Regions from separate parts of the Staphylococcus piscifermentans genome, predicted to be linked through region 3. Evidence: riboswitches for the same ligand, from Rfam matches in the RefSeq annotation. Region 3 holds a riboswitch; each other region holds the start of a gene.
The links. Region 3 has a riboswitch for S-adenosylmethionine ahead of CKV71_RS10030 (methionine ABC transporter ATP-binding protein). Riboswitches for the same ligand answer to the same signal wherever they lie in the genome.

Region 1: another riboswitch for S-adenosylmethionine. It lies ahead of CKV71_RS01635 (methionine ABC transporter ATP-binding protein); the one in region 3 lies ahead of CKV71_RS10030 (methionine ABC transporter ATP-binding protein).
Region 2: another riboswitch for S-adenosylmethionine. It lies ahead of metK (methionine adenosyltransferase); the one in region 3 lies ahead of CKV71_RS10030 (methionine ABC transporter ATP-binding protein).
Region 4: another riboswitch for S-adenosylmethionine. It lies ahead of CKV71_RS03390 (Na+/H+ antiporter NhaC family protein); the one in region 3 lies ahead of CKV71_RS10030 (methionine ABC transporter ATP-binding protein).

Annotation. Positions count from the first base shown of each region.
Region 1 covers NZ_LT906447.1:402,492-406,737, reverse strand. Annotated here, with positions in the region: gene gmpC (dipeptide ABC transporter glycylmethionine-binding lipoprotein) at 1-524, opposite strand, end outside; gene CKV71_RS01640 (methionine ABC transporter permease) at 549-1,208, opposite strand; gene CKV71_RS01635 (methionine ABC transporter ATP-binding protein) at 1,210-2,226, opposite strand; SAM riboswitch class I at 2,342-2,455, opposite strand; gene CKV71_RS01630 (G5 domain-containing protein) at 2,702-4,246, opposite strand, start outside.
Region 2 covers NZ_LT906447.1:1,224,058-1,228,303, forward strand. Annotated here, with positions in the region: gene pckA (phosphoenolpyruvate carboxykinase (ATP)) at 169-1,761, opposite strand; SAM riboswitch class I at 1,924-2,039, shown strand; gene metK (methionine adenosyltransferase) at 2,149-3,345, shown strand; gene CKV71_RS05700 (nuclease-related domain-containing protein) at 3,442-4,246, shown strand, end outside.
Region 3 covers NZ_LT906447.1:2,150,243-2,154,488, reverse strand. Annotated here, with positions in the region: gene gcvH (glycine cleavage system protein GcvH) at 129-509, shown strand; gene CKV71_RS10040 (toprim domain-containing protein) at 794-1,156, shown strand; gene CKV71_RS10035 (thioredoxin family protein) at 1,153-1,452, shown strand; SAM riboswitch class I at 1,508-1,612, shown strand; gene CKV71_RS10030 (methionine ABC transporter ATP-binding protein) at 1,711-2,736, shown strand; gene CKV71_RS10025 (methionine ABC transporter permease) at 2,729-3,424, shown strand; gene CKV71_RS10020 (MetQ/NlpA family ABC transporter substrate-binding protein) at 3,453-4,246, shown strand, end outside.
Region 4 covers NZ_LT906447.1:811,205-815,450, forward strand. Annotated here, with positions in the region: gene CKV71_RS03380 (SDR family oxidoreductase) at 1-13, shown strand, start outside; gene CKV71_RS03385 (flavin reductase family protein) at 195-806, shown strand; SAM riboswitch class I at 895-994, shown strand; gene CKV71_RS03390 (Na+/H+ antiporter NhaC family protein) at 1,070-2,383, shown strand; gene CKV71_RS03395 (SRPBCC family protein) at 2,541-3,062, shown strand; gene glpT (glycerol-3-phosphate transporter) at 3,127-4,246, opposite strand, start outside.

The DNA of each region.
Region 1 (4,246 bases), 870 kb from region 3:
GCTTTGATGTCTAAATCTTTCTTGTTTTCTACAATATCTTTCTTGCTTCCTTTTAAGCCGAAGTCTTTAGAGAGTTTGATATACCCTGCATTTTCTAAGAGTTTCAATGCACGTGCTTGGTTAGATACATCATTAGGAATTACGACTTTTGCCCCTTTTTTCAAATCTTTAATGTCTTTAATCTTCTTAGAATAAATGCCTAGTGGCGCGAATACTGTTGTACGGATCGGTGTGATATGAGTCCCTTTGTTTGCTTTCTCATATTCATGTAAGAATGCGAAATGTTGGAATGCGTTCATGTCGATATCCCCATCGTTTAGCGCCTTGTTCGGTACGTTGTAATCAGAGAATTTCTTGATTTCAACGTTAATTCCATCTTTCTTCGCAAGTTCTTTCACTTTATCCCAAACCTTTGTATCATCTGATGCTACCCCTACTGTGACGGTCTTGTCATCTTTCTTATTGCCGCCGCAAGCTGCAAGTACTACGACTAATGCCATTAATAATACTAATAACTTTTTCATATCCTAAAAAACCCCTTTGTGTGATTAATTTCTGCGAATCTTCTTAGCCAAAACATTCCCGAGAGATTGAATTAGCTGAACCATAATGACTAAAATAACAACTGTAATAATAATGACGATAGTGTCGAAACGTTGGTAACCATAAGCTAAAGCCAAGTCACCGATACCGCCGCCACCTACTGCACCGGCCATAGCTGTTGAACCGATTAAACCGATAATTGCAGTAGTAATCGCTAAGATTAATGAACCTAAAGCTTCCGGCATTAAGAAATAACGAATAATTTGGAACGGTGATGCACCCATTGCATTCGCTGCTTCGATAACCCCTGAGTCTACTTCCAATAGTGAATTTTCAACGAGACGCGCAATGTATGGTGCTACGTATACCGTTAAAGGTACAATCGCAGCTGCTGTACCAATAGATGTACCTACGATTAATTTAGTAAACGGCACAATCGCGATTAACAAAATAATGAATGGAATTGAACGAAAAATGTTAATAATCGGATTCAAGATATGATAGATCGCTACATTTTCCCAAATACCATTTTTCTTTGTCACTACCAGCAAGATGCCTAAGGGAATCCCGATTAACGCACCAATTACTAGTGAAATCGAAACCATCAATAATGTTTGATAGAGCGCTTCCCATAATTGCGACGAGTCTAAAGATGAACCTAGCATATTATCCGACCTCCTCATATTCGATGTGATGTTGTTTCAAGTAATCATATGCGCGATGTTTCTCTTCGTCAGTCCCTTTAATGCGCAAAGTTAAATAACCGACTGAAGTGTCCTGAATATCCGACATCGAAGCATAAATGACATTCACTTCTAAATTAAAGTCTTTGATTAATGTTTGAATGACAGACAATCCTAATTGAGCGCCTTCCATATAAACTTTCACATCTTGATAATTCGCATCTGTCGGTAATTGATGAATCATCTTCTCACTGATATCTGTACTGATAACTGTAGAAACGAAGTTCTTCGCTGTTTCAGTTTTCGGATGACTGAAGACATCTAATACAGTGCCTTTTTCAATGACGCGCCCTTGTTCCATAACGGCAACTTTATCGCAAATCTTTTGTATCACGCTCATCTCGTGGGTAATCAATAAAATCGTTACTTCAAATGTTTCATTAACACGCTTTAAGAGTCGCAAGATAGAGTCCGTAGTAGCTGGATCGAGTGCACTTGTAGCTTCATCACATAATAAAATTTGAGGATCCGTGACAAGTGCTCTGGCAATAGCTACTCTTTGTTTCTGACCACCAGAAAGTTCATTCGGATATTGCGAACCTTTATCACCAAGTCCGACGAACTCTAACATTTCATCTACTTTCTCTTTTATGTATTTTTTACTCTTGCCTTCCAAAATCAGCGGCATTGCCACATTATTAAATACCGTTTTTGAATTCAGCAAGTTGAAATGCTGGAATATCATTCCGATATTCTTCTTAACTTTACGCAATTCTTTCTTGCTGTATTGATCTATTTGATGTCCATCGACAACGACCTCACCAGATGTTACATTCTCAAGTTTATTTACTAAACGGATTAAAGTACTCTTACCTGCACCGCTGTAGCCAATAACACCGTAGATTTCTTGTCGTTCAACAGTAAAACTGACATCCTTTAAAGCTTGAATTTCTGTTGAGCGCTTATGGAATGTTTTACTCACATCCTTGAACTCAATCATAGGTTAGCCCCCTCTGATATTTTGAAATGAATGAATTTTGCCTCTATTTTGACTTTTATTTTGAAAAATAAAAATTCCGGGGACAATGAAACAAGTCCTCGGAATAATTCGGCTCGTCTCATCTTTACAGCATTTGCTGTAGGAATTGGCACAGTAATCGACTTGTTACGATCTCGATCCTGCTGCCGAGGTTTCATAGGGCCTGTCCCTCCACCTCTCTGGATAAGAGTTATGTATTCAGTTCATTTATTTATATCCCATATATTACATTACTGAGTGAAAAAGTCAACATTAATTTTTAGAAAATTGTTAATTTCAACTTAATTCTAAACTCTAGAGCCCGTAAGCGTTTACAACTTTCATCTCAATAGTAAAACTATTCAAAATCAGTTCATTTATCCGTATATTTTTCTCTTTTCAAAATTAAAAAAGAACCAGGCACGGTGGCCTGGTTCTTAATTTGAAGAAAACTTATTTATTTTTGATTTTTACGGCGTTTCATACCAAACATCATTGCAGTTCCTAAGCCAGCAAAGATAGTACCGTAAAGCATTGGTGCTGTATCGTCAGCGCCTGTATTTGGTAATACTTTTGCTTTTGGTTGTGTTTTTTCTGGTTTCGCTGTGCTTGGTTGAGTAGCTACTTTATTTGTTGTTGAAACTTTTGTCGTTGTTTTTACTTCTGGTTGATGCTTTGGTTCTGGATTTACAACTTTATGACTATCACCATGGTTTGCAACAGGTGTGTGAGTGTCTGTTACTGGTGGAGTCGTTTGAGAATCCTCTGGTGTTGTATTTTGATCTGGTACAACTGGTGTATCAATATGACACTCTTTGTTCGGTGGTGTATCCGGTTGACTTGGTTTAATTGGATCCGGTGTAATCGGTTCCGGTTTAATCGGATCTGGTGTAATCGGTCCTGGTTTAATTGGTTCCGGTACACTTGGTGTTGCTGGCACCAATGGAATCATTGGAATCGTAACTTTCGGTGTTTCAGGTTTATGACAAGGTACGATAATTTTAGTTTTATCTGCACATTGTAATACTACATTACCTTTCACATCGTGGTTATATCCAATAATTACTATCGCATTACCATATTCATCGCATGGAATTTCGATACGATGACCATTACTAAATACAATAACGTTTGTATTATATTGGTCAATGTAATTATTTACGATATAAACAGGTGCTGTTGGTTGAGCATCTCTGCCATCACGGCCGTCACGTCCATCTCTACCATTTCTGCCGTCTCTGCCATCGCGACCATTAACACCGTCGCGACCATCTTTACCGTCTTTACCTTTCAAGATAGTGATTGTATTTCCATCGCTGAATTCGACGACAGTATTACCGTCTTTATCTTGGTGTGAATCTTTAACAGTAACAGATACGCCATCTTTTCCTTTTGGAATTGTAATTTCTCTGCCATCACTGAAGACCACAATCGTATTACCATTAGGATCTACTTTTTGACCTGTTACAGTGATTGATTGACCATCTTTACCGTCTTTGCCATCTTTGCCTTTCAAGACTGTAATCGTATTACCGTCGCTGAATTCGACAACTGTGTTGCCATCTTTATCTTGATGCGAATCTTTCACAGTAACTGAAACGCCATCTTTACCTTTTGGAATTGTAATTTCGTGTCCATCACTAAATGTCACTTTCGTATTACCGTTAGGATCCAAAGCTTGGCCAGTAATTGTGATTGACTTACCATCTTTACCGTCTTTACCGTCTTTGCCTTTCGGTACAGTGATTGATTTGCCATCATTGAATGTGACTTTCGTATTACCATCTGGATCAATAGTTTGGCCAGTTACTGTAATTGATTTACCGTCTTGACCGTCACGACCATCTTTACCATTTAATCCTTGTTCACCTTTGTCGCCTTTAGCAATTGTAACTGAAGTACCATCGCTGAATTCGACAACTGTGTTACCGGCTGGATCTTTAGCTGTTGAAACGATTGAAATTGATTTACCATCTTGACCTTTAGGTACAACAATTTCATG
Region 2 (4,246 bases), 930 kb from region 3:
GACCTAAATTGTATAGGCGGACGAGTTGAGCCTCGACACTTTGGCCCTAAACTGTATAGGCGGACGAATCACGCTTCGACAGTTTCCCTCCAATGCACACCACAATTAATCCGTCCAACCAAAAAGCGGAGCTAAGACAAAACTGTCTTAGCTCCTTTATAACTAGTATTAAGCTTTAAAGCCGCCTTTTTCAGCGATTTCTTGACTATCCTCACCGAATTTTTTGAAGTTTTCTACGAAACGAGAAATTAAATCTTGTGCTTGTTCGCGGTAAGCATCTTGATTACTCCATGCATTAATTGGTTGTAAGATAGATTTCGGTACATCTTTAATGTCTTTAGGAACATTTAAACCGAATACTTCATCTTGTTCAAATTCAGCATTTTTCAATTCGCCTTTAATAGCTGCATCAACCATGCGACGAGTATATTTTAAGCTGATACGACGACCTACGCCGTATTTTCCGCCAGTCCAGCCTGTGTTTACTAAATATACTTCAACTTCATGTTTATCAATTAATTGTCCAAGCAATTCAGCATATTTCTTAGGGTTTAATGGCAAGAATGGTGCACCGAAGCATGTAGAGAATGATGGTACAGGCTCAGTGATACCACGTTCAGTACCTGCTAATTTAGAAGTGAAACCACTTAAGAAATGATACAATGCTTGTTCTTTTGTTAATTTAGAAATTGGAGGCAATACGCCGAATGCATCAGCTGTTAAGAATACGATTGTATTCGGATGCGCTGCTTTTGATGGTTTAGCAATATTATCGATATAGTCGATAGGATATGCTGCACGTGTGTTTTCAGTATATTTATTGTCATCGAAATCAACGTTACCATCTTCTTCGACTACAACATTTTCTAAAATTGTACCATAACGGATTGCATTATAAATTTGAGGTTCTTTTTCTTTTGAGAGATTGATAGCTTTCGCATAGCAGCCGCCTTCAATGTTGAAAATACCATTTTTATTCCAGCCGTGTTCATCATCACCGATTAATTTACGATCTGGAGCTGCTGATAAAGTTGTTTTACCTGTTCCAGATAATCCGAAGAATAATGCAACGTCGCCTTTTTCACCCACGTTAGCTGAGCAATGCATACTCATGATATCTTGTTGAGGTAATAAATAGTTCATTACTGAGAAGATACCTTTCTTCATTTCACCCGCATATTCTGTTCCGCCGATAAGGATAATACGGTGTTTGAAAGAAATGATAACGAAAGTTTCAGAAGCTGTGCCATCTACTTCAGGGTTTGCTTTGAAGTGAGGCGCAGAAACAATTGTAAAGTTCGCTTTAATTTTTTCTGCTTCATCTTTAGAAGAAGGGCGGATAAACATGTTATGTGCGAATAAATTGTGCCAAGCCATTTCGTTAACTACAGTTAAACGTAATTGAGTATCTTGGTCACTTCCTGCGTAACCGTTGAAGACGTAGAGTTCATCTTTTTGGTCTAAGTAATCTAGAACTTTATCATACAATCTAAGGAATTTTTCTTCTTCGATAGGTTGGTTTACTGAGCCCCAGTCAATTGCATCTCTGTAAGAAGGTTCGTTTACAATAAATTTATCTTTAGGAGAACGACCTGTGTATTGGCCAGTCAATTGATTGATTGCTCCTAGTTCTGTGAGTTCGCCTTCATTATTGTCTAAAATCTTGTTGTAAAGTTGCGTTTTTGTAAGTTGAAATAATGATGATGGTTTTTCAATCAAATGATTCAACTTTTTTAAATTTGTTTGTGCATCTACTGCCATTTTTAAAAACCCCTCCAGCGCGTAAGTATTAATGTAATTGTAAGCCTTTACATTTTTATAGTATAACATACTATATCCATTATTCCACATCGGATTTATGAAAAAACAATTCGTGTAATTGACAATTTTATTTTGTTTGGGTAGTATTATTTGTAACGGATTCTCTTATCCTGAGTGGCGGAGGGACATGGACCCAACGAAGCCCAGCAACCTCTCCTTATTGGAGAAAGGTGCCAAACCGTTTGCAAATGTCATATAAGACGTTTGAACGATAAGAGCGAAAGGACGTCAAAGGGCTTTCTCTCTATGTATATATAGTGGAAAGCCCTTTTTAATTTGAGCTCATAGATAGAGAATTTTCGTAATTAAAATCAAAAGGAGTCAGTTATGTCGAATAATAGAAGATTATTTACGTCAGAATCTGTTACAGAAGGACATCCTGATAAAATAGCAGACCAAATTTCAGATGCTATTTTGGATGAATTATTAAAGAAAGATCCAGATGCAAGGGTGGCATGTGAGACAGTAGTCACTACGGGAATGGCTATGATTGTCGGGGAAATTTCTACTTCCACTTATGTGGATTTTCCAAAAGTAGTACGAGATACAGTTGAAGAAATCGGTTATACAAGAGCGAAATACGGCTATGACAACCAAACAATGGCAGTGATGTCAGCGATTGATGAACAATCTCCTGATATTGCGCAAGCAGTGGACCGCGCTTTAGAATATAGAAATGAAATCAGCGAAGAAGAAATTGAAGCTACAGGTGCAGGGGACCAAGGTTTAATGTTCGGATACGCTACCAACGAGACTGATACGTATATGCCGACACCGATTTTCTTCTCGCATCAACTTGCGAAACGTTTATCAGATGTACGTAAAGATGGTACTTTAAAATACTTGCGTCCTGACGGAAAAGTGCAAGTTACAGTAGAATATGATGAAAATGATAAACCAGTTCGTATTGATACAATTGTAATTTCAACACAACATGCTGAAGAAATAACATTAGATCAAATTCAAGAGGATATCCGTAAACATGTTATCGACCCAATTGTACCTTCATCATTATTAGATGATGAAACTAAGTTCTTCATCAATCCGACAGGCCGTTTTGTAATCGGCGGGCCACAAGGTGATGCAGGCTTGACTGGTCGTAAAATTATCGTTGATACTTATGGCGGCTTTGCGCGTCATGGCGGCGGATGCTTCAGCGGTAAAGATCCAACAAAAGTAGACCGTTCAGCAGCTTATGCAGCACGCTATGTAGCTAAAAATATTGTAGCGGCAGGATTAGCTGATAAATGTGAAGTCCAACTTGCTTATGCTATCGGTGTAGCAGAACCTGTTTCAATTTCCATCGATACATTTGGAACTGGAAAAGTTTCTGAAGGCAAATTAGTAGAAGCGGTACGTGATAATTTCGATTTACGTCCAGCAGGTATTATTAAAATGTTGGATTTAAAACGCCCGATATACAAACAAACTGCAGCTTATGGTCATTTCGGCCGTACAGACATTGCATTGCCTTGGGAACGTGTAGATAAAGTGGATGTATTGAAAGAAGCGGTCCAAGCATAATTCTGCGATTTTTGCATGAAATTCAGGATTATTATCGATAGAATCGAAACTTTCCTTTATAATGAAACGTAAGACAAGTAAAGGAGCGGAATATGTATGGGACCATTGGAAATTGGTTTAGTAGCAGCGATAGTCATAGCTGTTATATTCTTAATATTATTCTTAACTGCATTAAACAGTAAAAAGAAAGCACAACAGCAAGCAGAAGAACAATATGAAGCAAAAGAAAAAAGCTTGAAAGATAATTACGAAGATGAGCTTGAAAAAGAACGTGTAGAACATAAGAAAACAGTAACAAAACAACGTGCTGATTTTGATGCCACAGTCGATTCGAAAGATCGTGAAATTGATGCATTGAAGCTGTTTTCAAAAAACCATAGCGAATACATCACTGATATGCGTCTTATCGGTATAAGAGAACGCTTAGTGAAAGAAAAACGTATTCGCCCTGAAGATATGCATATTATGGCAAACATCTTCTTGCCGAAAAATGATATGAATGATATCGAACGTATCAGCCATTTAGTGTTAACACGTACAGGTTTATACATTATAGACTCGCAACTTTTAAAAGGGCACGTTTATAATGGTATCAGCGGCAAACAGTTTGCTGAATTACCTACCATTGAACAAGTTTTCAATGTCTTGAATTTAGATCAGCGTACACCGCAAACTTTAGTATTAGATGAAAATGACGATCAACAATCTGCAACGTTTGTGAATTACTCGAAACAACTGCATTATGTTGAACAATTAGCGGATGCGTTGCAACGTCAGTTGAATTTGAAATATACGCCAATGGCACTACTTTATTTCAATCCTAAAAATGAAGGTGCTGTGACAATTTCGAATTATGCACAAAATACCAATACTAAAGTACTTGTTGGTGCTGAACAATTGG
Region 3 (4,246 bases):
TAAGAGCTCGAATAATTAAATTAACCAAAAAAATTTAAAACATAAAAGATGTCTATAAATAGTTGAATGAAAAGGTTTCATATGGCATCATTAAAGAGTATTCATTTATATTATAGGAGGGGATTCGTGTGGCAGTGCCAGAGGAATTGAAATATTCAAAAGAACATGAATGGGTTAAAGTTGAAGGCGATACAGTAACTATCGGTATTACTGAATACGCACAAGGTGAACTTGGCGACATCGTATTCGTTGAGTTACCAGAAACAGAAGATGATATTGAAGAGGGCGAATCTTTCGGTAGCGTAGAATCAGTTAAAACTGTATCTGAATTATATGCACCTGTTTCAGGCTCTGTAGTTGAAATTAATGAAGAATTAGAAGACAGCCCTGAATTCGTTAATGAATCACCATACGAAAAAGCATGGATGGTGAAAGTGAAATTAAATGATGAAAGTCAATTAGATGACTTATTATCAGCAGATCAATATAAAGAAATGATTGGTGAATAATTTATATTGAAAAAGGCAACTCCAGGATACTTTGTATTTTGGGGTTATTTTTTTCGCGGAAATGGATATAACTAACTATATTAGTAAAGTGCAGTTACTTAACAGTGAAGTACATAATACATTTGTTTCAAAACAAGTTTCATGCAAAGCGACAAGTTTCTGCGTTACTATAGAACTATAAGTTTGATTAGCAAAATTTAATATTATTACGTATTTCTTAACTTAAGCACCACGTTTGCAAGTATTATGCAATGATATCACGAGAGTATTGGAGTGTAGTGAATATGGCATTGTTAGATAAAGTAATCGTTGTTGAAGGTAAGACAGATAAAAAGCGTGTTCAAGAGGTGATGAACGAACCGGTCCAAATCATTTGTACACACGGCACAATGGGGATTGATAAATTAGATGATATGATTGAATCCCTGTATGAACGACCAGTCTATATCCTCGTGGATGCAGATAAAGAAGGACAACGCATCCGCCAATGGTTTAAACATTATCTTTCAGAAAGCGAGCATATCTTTGTGGACAAAACCTATTGTGAAGTAGCTCGCTGTCCAAGACCTTACCTTGCTAGAGTGCTTAGAAAATATGGATTTAACGTAAAAGATGAAGCTCCTGTGAAAGGATTAGTTTATAGATGAGTACAAGCAAGACAACAAGAACAGATATTACCCAAAATTTTGATAAAGACAAACATCTGATATTTGGTTATACGCCAATGTGCGGAACATGTAAAATTTCCGAAAGAATGCTGGATATTGCTAATGATATACTGCAATTGCCAGTCGTCAAAGCGGATTTGAACTTTCATGCGGATTTCAGCGAGCAGTACGAAATCCAATCTGTTCCGGTAGTAATATTGATGTCTAAAGATCAAGAAATAAAGCGAATTTACGCATTTCAATCTGTTCCATATTTATTAGAAAATTTAAAATAGTTATTGACTATCACAGAGTGAAGTGGTAGGATAAGTATCAATTAAATAGTGTTATCTCTTATCAAGAGAGGTGGAGGGATGTGCCCTGCGAAACCCGGCAACCGTCTTATTAGAAATGGTGCCAATTCACAAAAAGTTGAACTGCTTTTGAAGATGAGAGAAAGAAATTTTAAATTGCTTTCTCTTTATCGCTTGAAGCGACGATAAGAGAGAGCATTTTTTAATGTGGTAATGTAAGCAAGGAAAGGGGAGTATAGGGTGATTCAACTCAAACAAATCGTCAAACGGTATAAGACGAAACATCAAGATGTACTAGCTGTCGATCATGTCGATTTAGATGTAGCAGAGGGTACGATTTACGGCGTTATCGGGTTTTCAGGCGCTGGTAAAAGTACGCTTGTCAGAATCTTAAATTATTTAGAAGAACCAACTTCAGGTGAAGTGATTATAGACGGAGAAGAATTGGGCAAGCTTTCTAAGTCACAATTAAGAAAGAAACGTCAAAAAGTCAGCATGATATTCCAGCATTTCAACCTATTATGGTCTAGAACAGTGTTGGATAACATTACGTTTCCATTGGAAATTGCAGGTGTAAAACGTAGCAAAGCTGTAGCCAGAGCCAAAGAATTAATTAATTTGGTAGGTTTAAGCGGACGTGAAAAGGCCTATCCTTCTGAATTATCTGGAGGACAAAAACAAAGAGTCGGTATTGCGCGTGCATTAGCGAATGATCCAAAAGTCTTATTATGTGATGAAGCAACAAGTGCATTGGATCCGCAAACAACGGATGAAATTTTAGAACTACTTTTAAAAATTAGAAAAGAAGAAGATTTAACGATTGTTATCATTACGCATGAGATGAACGTTATACGTCAAATCTGCGATGAAGTTGCAGTAATGGAAAATGGACGTGTAATCGAGCGCGGTAATGTGAAAGAAGTGTTTGAGAATCCACAGCATCAAGTCACTAAACGTTTTGTAAAAGAAGGCTTAAATGACGAGTTCGACGAATCTATTGAAGAATTGATTCCGGCAGCGGAAGATGGTTATATTCTCAGATTTAACTTTGCTGGAGAAGAAACAACTGAACCTATCGTATCTTATATCACACAGCAATATGATTTAAATGTCAACATCTTAGAAGCAAATATCCGGCATGCTAAAAATGGTCCGATTGGTTTCTTGATTGTACATATTGCAGGATTGAAAACTGAATATTTCGATGAGTTCAAAAATGAATTGGAAAAACGTAGTGTGAACGTGGAGGTGGTACGTCATGGATAAGTCATTCAGCGATATACTTCAAGAAATGATTACAATGCCGAACGTTCAATGGGATCAAGTATGGCAAGCTTCAATCGAAACACTTTATATGACGGCAATTTCTACAGTATTTGCATTTATTATTGGTTTAATTTTAGGAGTACTCTTATTTTTAACTGCTAAAAGCAAATCACCTGTAGCTAAAGTGTTTTACCAAATTGTTTCATTTATTGTTAACTTGTTCAGAGCGATTCCATTCATCATTTTAATCTTATTATTAATTCCGTTTACAAGTTTGATTTTAGGAACTATCAGTGGACCAACAGGTGCATTGCCGGCATTAGTAATCGGTGCAGCGCCATTCTATGCACGTTTAGTAGAAATTGCGTTCAAAGAGATTAATAAAGGTGTGATTGAAGCGGCACGTTCTATGGGAGCAGATACTTGGACAATTATCAGAAAAGTGTTGATACCAGAAGCACGTCCAGCTTTGATTTCAGGCATCACAGTGACAGCAATCGCTTTAGTAGGGTCTACAGCAGTTGCTGGTGTAATCGGTGCAGGAGGTCTAGGAAACTTGGCCTACTTAACAGGGTTTACTAGAAACCAAAATGATGTCATTTTAGTTTCAACTATTCTTATTTTAGTATTCGTGTTCATCATCCAATACGTGGGTGACTGGGCTACTAATAAAATAGACAAACGTTAATATTGAATTTAAAAAAGGGGTAAAGCAAATGAAAAAAATTATTAGTATTTTAGCAGTTTTAGTGTTAACAGCAGCTCTGGCAGCTTGCGGCAACAAAGACAAATCAGGCGGAGATTCAAAAACAATTACAGTAGGCGCATCTCCTGCACCGCATGCTGAAATTTTAGAAAAAGCTAAACCGATCTTGAAAAAAGAAGGTTATGACTTAAAAATCAAAACAATCAATGACTATACTACACCGAATAAATTGGTAGATAATGGCGAATTAGATGCTAACTTCTTCCAACATACACCTTACTTAAACACTGAGAAGAAAAGCAAAGGTTACAAACTTGTATCAGTAGGTAACGTACACTTAGAACCAATGGCTGTTTACTCTAAAAAATATAAAAGCTTAAAAGATCTTCCAAAAGGCGCAACAGTTTATGTTTCTAATAACCCTGCTGAAGAAGGACGTTTCTTGAAATTCTTCGTAGATGACGGCTTAATCAAGTTGAAAAAAGGTGTTAAAATTCAAGATGCTAAATTCAGCGATATCGTAGAAAACAAAAAAGACATCAAATTCAATAACAAACAATCAGCAGAATACTTACCAAAAATCTATCAAAACCAAGACGTTGATGCAGCGATTATCAACTCTAACTTTGCAATCGAACAACATTTAAGTCCTAAAAAAGACTCAATTGCACTTGAAAAACCAGAAGGTAACCCATATGCAAACTTAGTTGCTGTTAAAGATGGCGACCAAAATGAGAAAAAAATCAAAGCTTTAATCAAAGCATTGCAATCTAAAGAAATCAAAGATTACATCAATAAAAAATA
Region 4 (4,246 bases), 1.3 Mb from region 3:
ACAAATTAATTAAACTGCTGCTCTGGAAAAGAAACCTTAGAAGCGCAGCCCCGTCTTAACTATTTCCCCCTCGGCAACAGAAGCCGGGGGTTTTTGAATGGGGAAGGGCGAGTCATCATGAACAAGTCATTAGCAATTAGAGCTGATTTTTCCTACTATAAAACTACCAATTATAAATAAAATGAGGTGAGCGTATGAAACAATTCGATCCAAACGAGTTAACGCAGAAAGATAATTATAAATTATTGAGCGGAAGCGTATTACCGCGTCCTATCGCTTTCGTGACTTCTCAAGATAAAGAAGGCAATCTTAATGCAGCGCCTTTCAGTTTTTTTAATGTAGTAAGCAGTGAACCGCCGATGATTATGATTTCGACGGCACGTATGAACGGCAAACGCAAAGATACATCTGTCAACATTGAGACGATGGGTGAGTTTGTGGTGCATATTTCACAACTTTCCATGATTGAAGGAATCAACCAAACAGCCGCACCTATTGCACCGACAGAAAATGAATTAAAACGGACAGACTTTAAAACAATTCCTTCCACTGTAGTCGACGTCCCTGCAATTGAAGGGGCAAGTATCCGCTTCGAATGCAAATTAGACCGTCTCATTGAATTAGGCGATGATGAAACAGGTAACGATTTAATCATCGGACGCGTGGTACAATATCATATTGACGATGCGGTTTATATGGATCCATTCAAGATTAATGTGCAAGCCTTGCAGCCTGTAGGACGTTTAGCAGGAAACGATTATGTGAAACTAGGCGAAGAATTTACGATTCAACGACCGACTGAATAAATGCTTAACAAAAGTTAACCTTCAGATAATTGACGCAAGCCGTTGAGCGTGATAAGTTTAAAAAGATTCACAATTTAAAAATAAATAGTGCTTATCAAGAGAGGTGGAGTGAAGGGCACTTTGAAGCCTCGGCAACATGGAAACGCGTGTGCCAAGTCCCGTAGCAATCGATTGCTAAGAGATAAGAATTGATATATTTATCCTTTTTTCTTAGCGCAGAAAAAAGGTTTTTTATTTATGAAATGAGAGGTGTGGAGTAGAAGATGGCTGAAGAGAAAAAGAAAGGTAATGCTTTTGCACTGATACCTTTAATTGTCTTCGTCGGTTTATTTTTAGGCGTCGGCATTATTACAGGAGACTTTACTAAAATGCCATTAAATATCGCGATTACGATTGCAGTCATTGTGGCATTGCTGATGAATCGCAAACAAAAATTTGCTGAGAAAGTAGAAGTTTTTACTAAAGGAGCAGGCCATTCCAATATTATTCTGATGGTCTTGATATTTGTACTTGCAGGGGCTTTTTCAAAAGTAACTGAAGATATGGGAGGCGTAAAATCAACTGTTAACCTTGGATTATCCTTAATCCCCGGCAACTTGCTGATTATCGGATTATTCGTCATTTGTATGTTTGTATCGATTTCGATGGGAACTTCAGTAGGGACAGTAGCCGCTATTGCACCGGTAGGATTTGGTATCAGCCAAGCAACGGACATTCCTTCCGCACTTGCCATGGCGACTGTAGTAGGCGGTGCGATGTTCGGTGACAATTTATCGATGATCTCAGACACTACCATCGCAGCGGTGCGTACGCAACATACACGCATGAGCGACAAGTTTAAAGTGAATTTCCGGATTGTGTTGCCAGGTGCGATACTTTCAATGATCATCTTGGGCATCTTAACGCATAGCGCAAGCATCAACAGCGCAAAGAATTATGACTATGACTTGATTAAAGTTATTCCTTACTTATTAGTATTAATTTTAGCTCTGATTGGCGTCAATGTAATTATTGTGTTAATTGGAGGGACTGTGCTTTCAGGAATTATCGGCTTATTAGATGGATCGTTCAATTGGATTAAATTCTTGAAAGCGGCCTCTGAAGGTATGATCGGTATGGAAGATATTGCCATTATTGCTTTGATGATCGGTGGTTTAATTGGTTTAATCCAGCACTATGGCGGTATTACTTGGCTGCTGAACTTTGTACGAAGCCGTGTGAAATCCAGACGTGGCGCCGAAATTGGGATTGCAAGTTTAGTCAGTGCCGCAGATATTTCTACAGCCAACAATACGATTTCTATTTTAATGGCCGGTCCGTTGGCTAAAAACATTGCGGATGAATATGATATCGACCCTAGAAAGTCCGCCAGTATTCTAGATATTTTCGGCAGCTGCTTCCAAGGTTTACTACCTTACAGTCCGCAAGTCATTGCTGCAGCTGGAGTAGCCGGTGTTTCACCCTTTATGCTGATGCCTTATTCCATTTATCCGGTAATGCTCGGCTTAAGTGGATTAGTGGCAATCATCTTTAACCTTCCTAGATTAAATAAAAAGAAAGCTGGGAAAGAGGCATAATTAATTTTTACTTCCACACAAGAAAAATGTTAAAGTAATCTTGTTGCAAAACTAACAAAACGGTGCATGAAGTGAAGCAGATAGAGGACGATTATTTTGTCTTATGCACTAGAAATACGTTAAAATAAGGTTAAGTGTGAAAGTAGGTGACGACAGAGTGGCAAGATATAACATAGAAAATGACGTAGTGGTCATTTCGTTGGAGCGATTAATGCGTATTAATCCTGAATTGATTTATCAAGCGTGGACAGATGCCGATATTATGAGACGTTGGTTTATGACTTCTAATCGAACTAATAAGTCCATCGACTTGATTCCTGAAGAAGGGCGACGTTACGAAATCGTTGATGAACGTAATGGCAAGATGAATAAAATTACAGGTGTCTTCCAAGAACTAGAAGCACCGAATCGTATTGTGATGACTATCGGCATGCCTGAATTAAGCGACAAAGAAGATACCATCGAAGTTGAAATCTTTGAACGTGAACCAGGTGCTGACATTACACAAATGAATTTCCGATATACTGCTGTTGTTCCGAAAGAACGACGCTGGACTACCTTAGAATATAAGCAGCAGAAAAAAGAATATCATGACTCAACAGCGCATGGCTTTGAGAACATGTTTATTAAGCTGCAAGATATTTTGACGGAAATGCAGAAAGAACAAGAAGAATTTTAAAAATTAGAAGAAAAAGAAGCGGTACGCCACTTTGTAGTGAGCATGTACCGCTTCTTTTTATCTATTAAACTGTTTCTTGACCACGTTTATTCCAAGTTAAGATAAAGCTCAACATTGCAAGTATACTGATAACAGTAAGCAGTATAAATCCAACATCCCAACCAAAATGATCAACGACAAATCCTAAGATAATATTCGCCATCACTGCACCGAACAAGTAACCGAATAATCCAGTAAGTCCGGCGGCTGTTCCGGCAGCTTTTTTCGGAACATAATCAAGTGCTTGCAACCCAATCAACATCACAGGACCATAGATTAAGAAACCGATTGCCACTAAGGAAAGATTATCAATCCAAGGATGGCCGGCAGGGTTCAACCAATAGATAAGCACGAAAATCGTTACACCTAACATAAAGAAGAATCCAGCAGGTCCACGACGTCCTTTAAATAATTTATCTGATAGCCAACCGCACAACAATGTACCAGGTATTCCAGCCCATTCATATAAGAAGTAAGCCCAACCAGATGCTTTCATATCAAAATGTTTTTCTTCACTAAGATACACTGGCGCCCAATCCAGTACTCCATAACGTACGAAATAGACAAAGATGTTGGCAAAGGCAATAGCCCATACCCACTTATTGTTCAATACATATTTGAAGAGAATCTCTTTCGTAGTCAATTCAGTCTCCATAGTTTCTTTTGAAGCATTAGGATAATCATCGCGGTAGACCTCAATAGGTGGAAGTCCTTGAGATTGCGGTGTATCTCTAACTAAGAAGAAAGCAATAATTGCAATCACAATCGCAAATAATGCAGGGTAAATAAATGCACCTTCAAAGCCCTTTAAATAACCGAAATTATACAGAGCAGTCATTGAGATTCCCCATGTGGCAATCGGTGCCATTAAACCGCCGCCGACATTGTGTGCAACGTTCCATAAAGCAGTTTTACTACCACGCTCGCTGACACTATACCAATGTACTAAAACACGTCCGGACGGCGGCCAACCCATACCTTGGAACCAACCGTTCAAGAAGAGCATGATAAACATAATCAGTATGCCTGAAGTAAAGAAAGGCACAAAACCTAAGAGCAAGTTTACAATCGCTGTCAATATCAACCCTAAACTTAAGAAAATCCTGGCATTACTGCGGTCACTGACCATTCCCATCACAAATTTA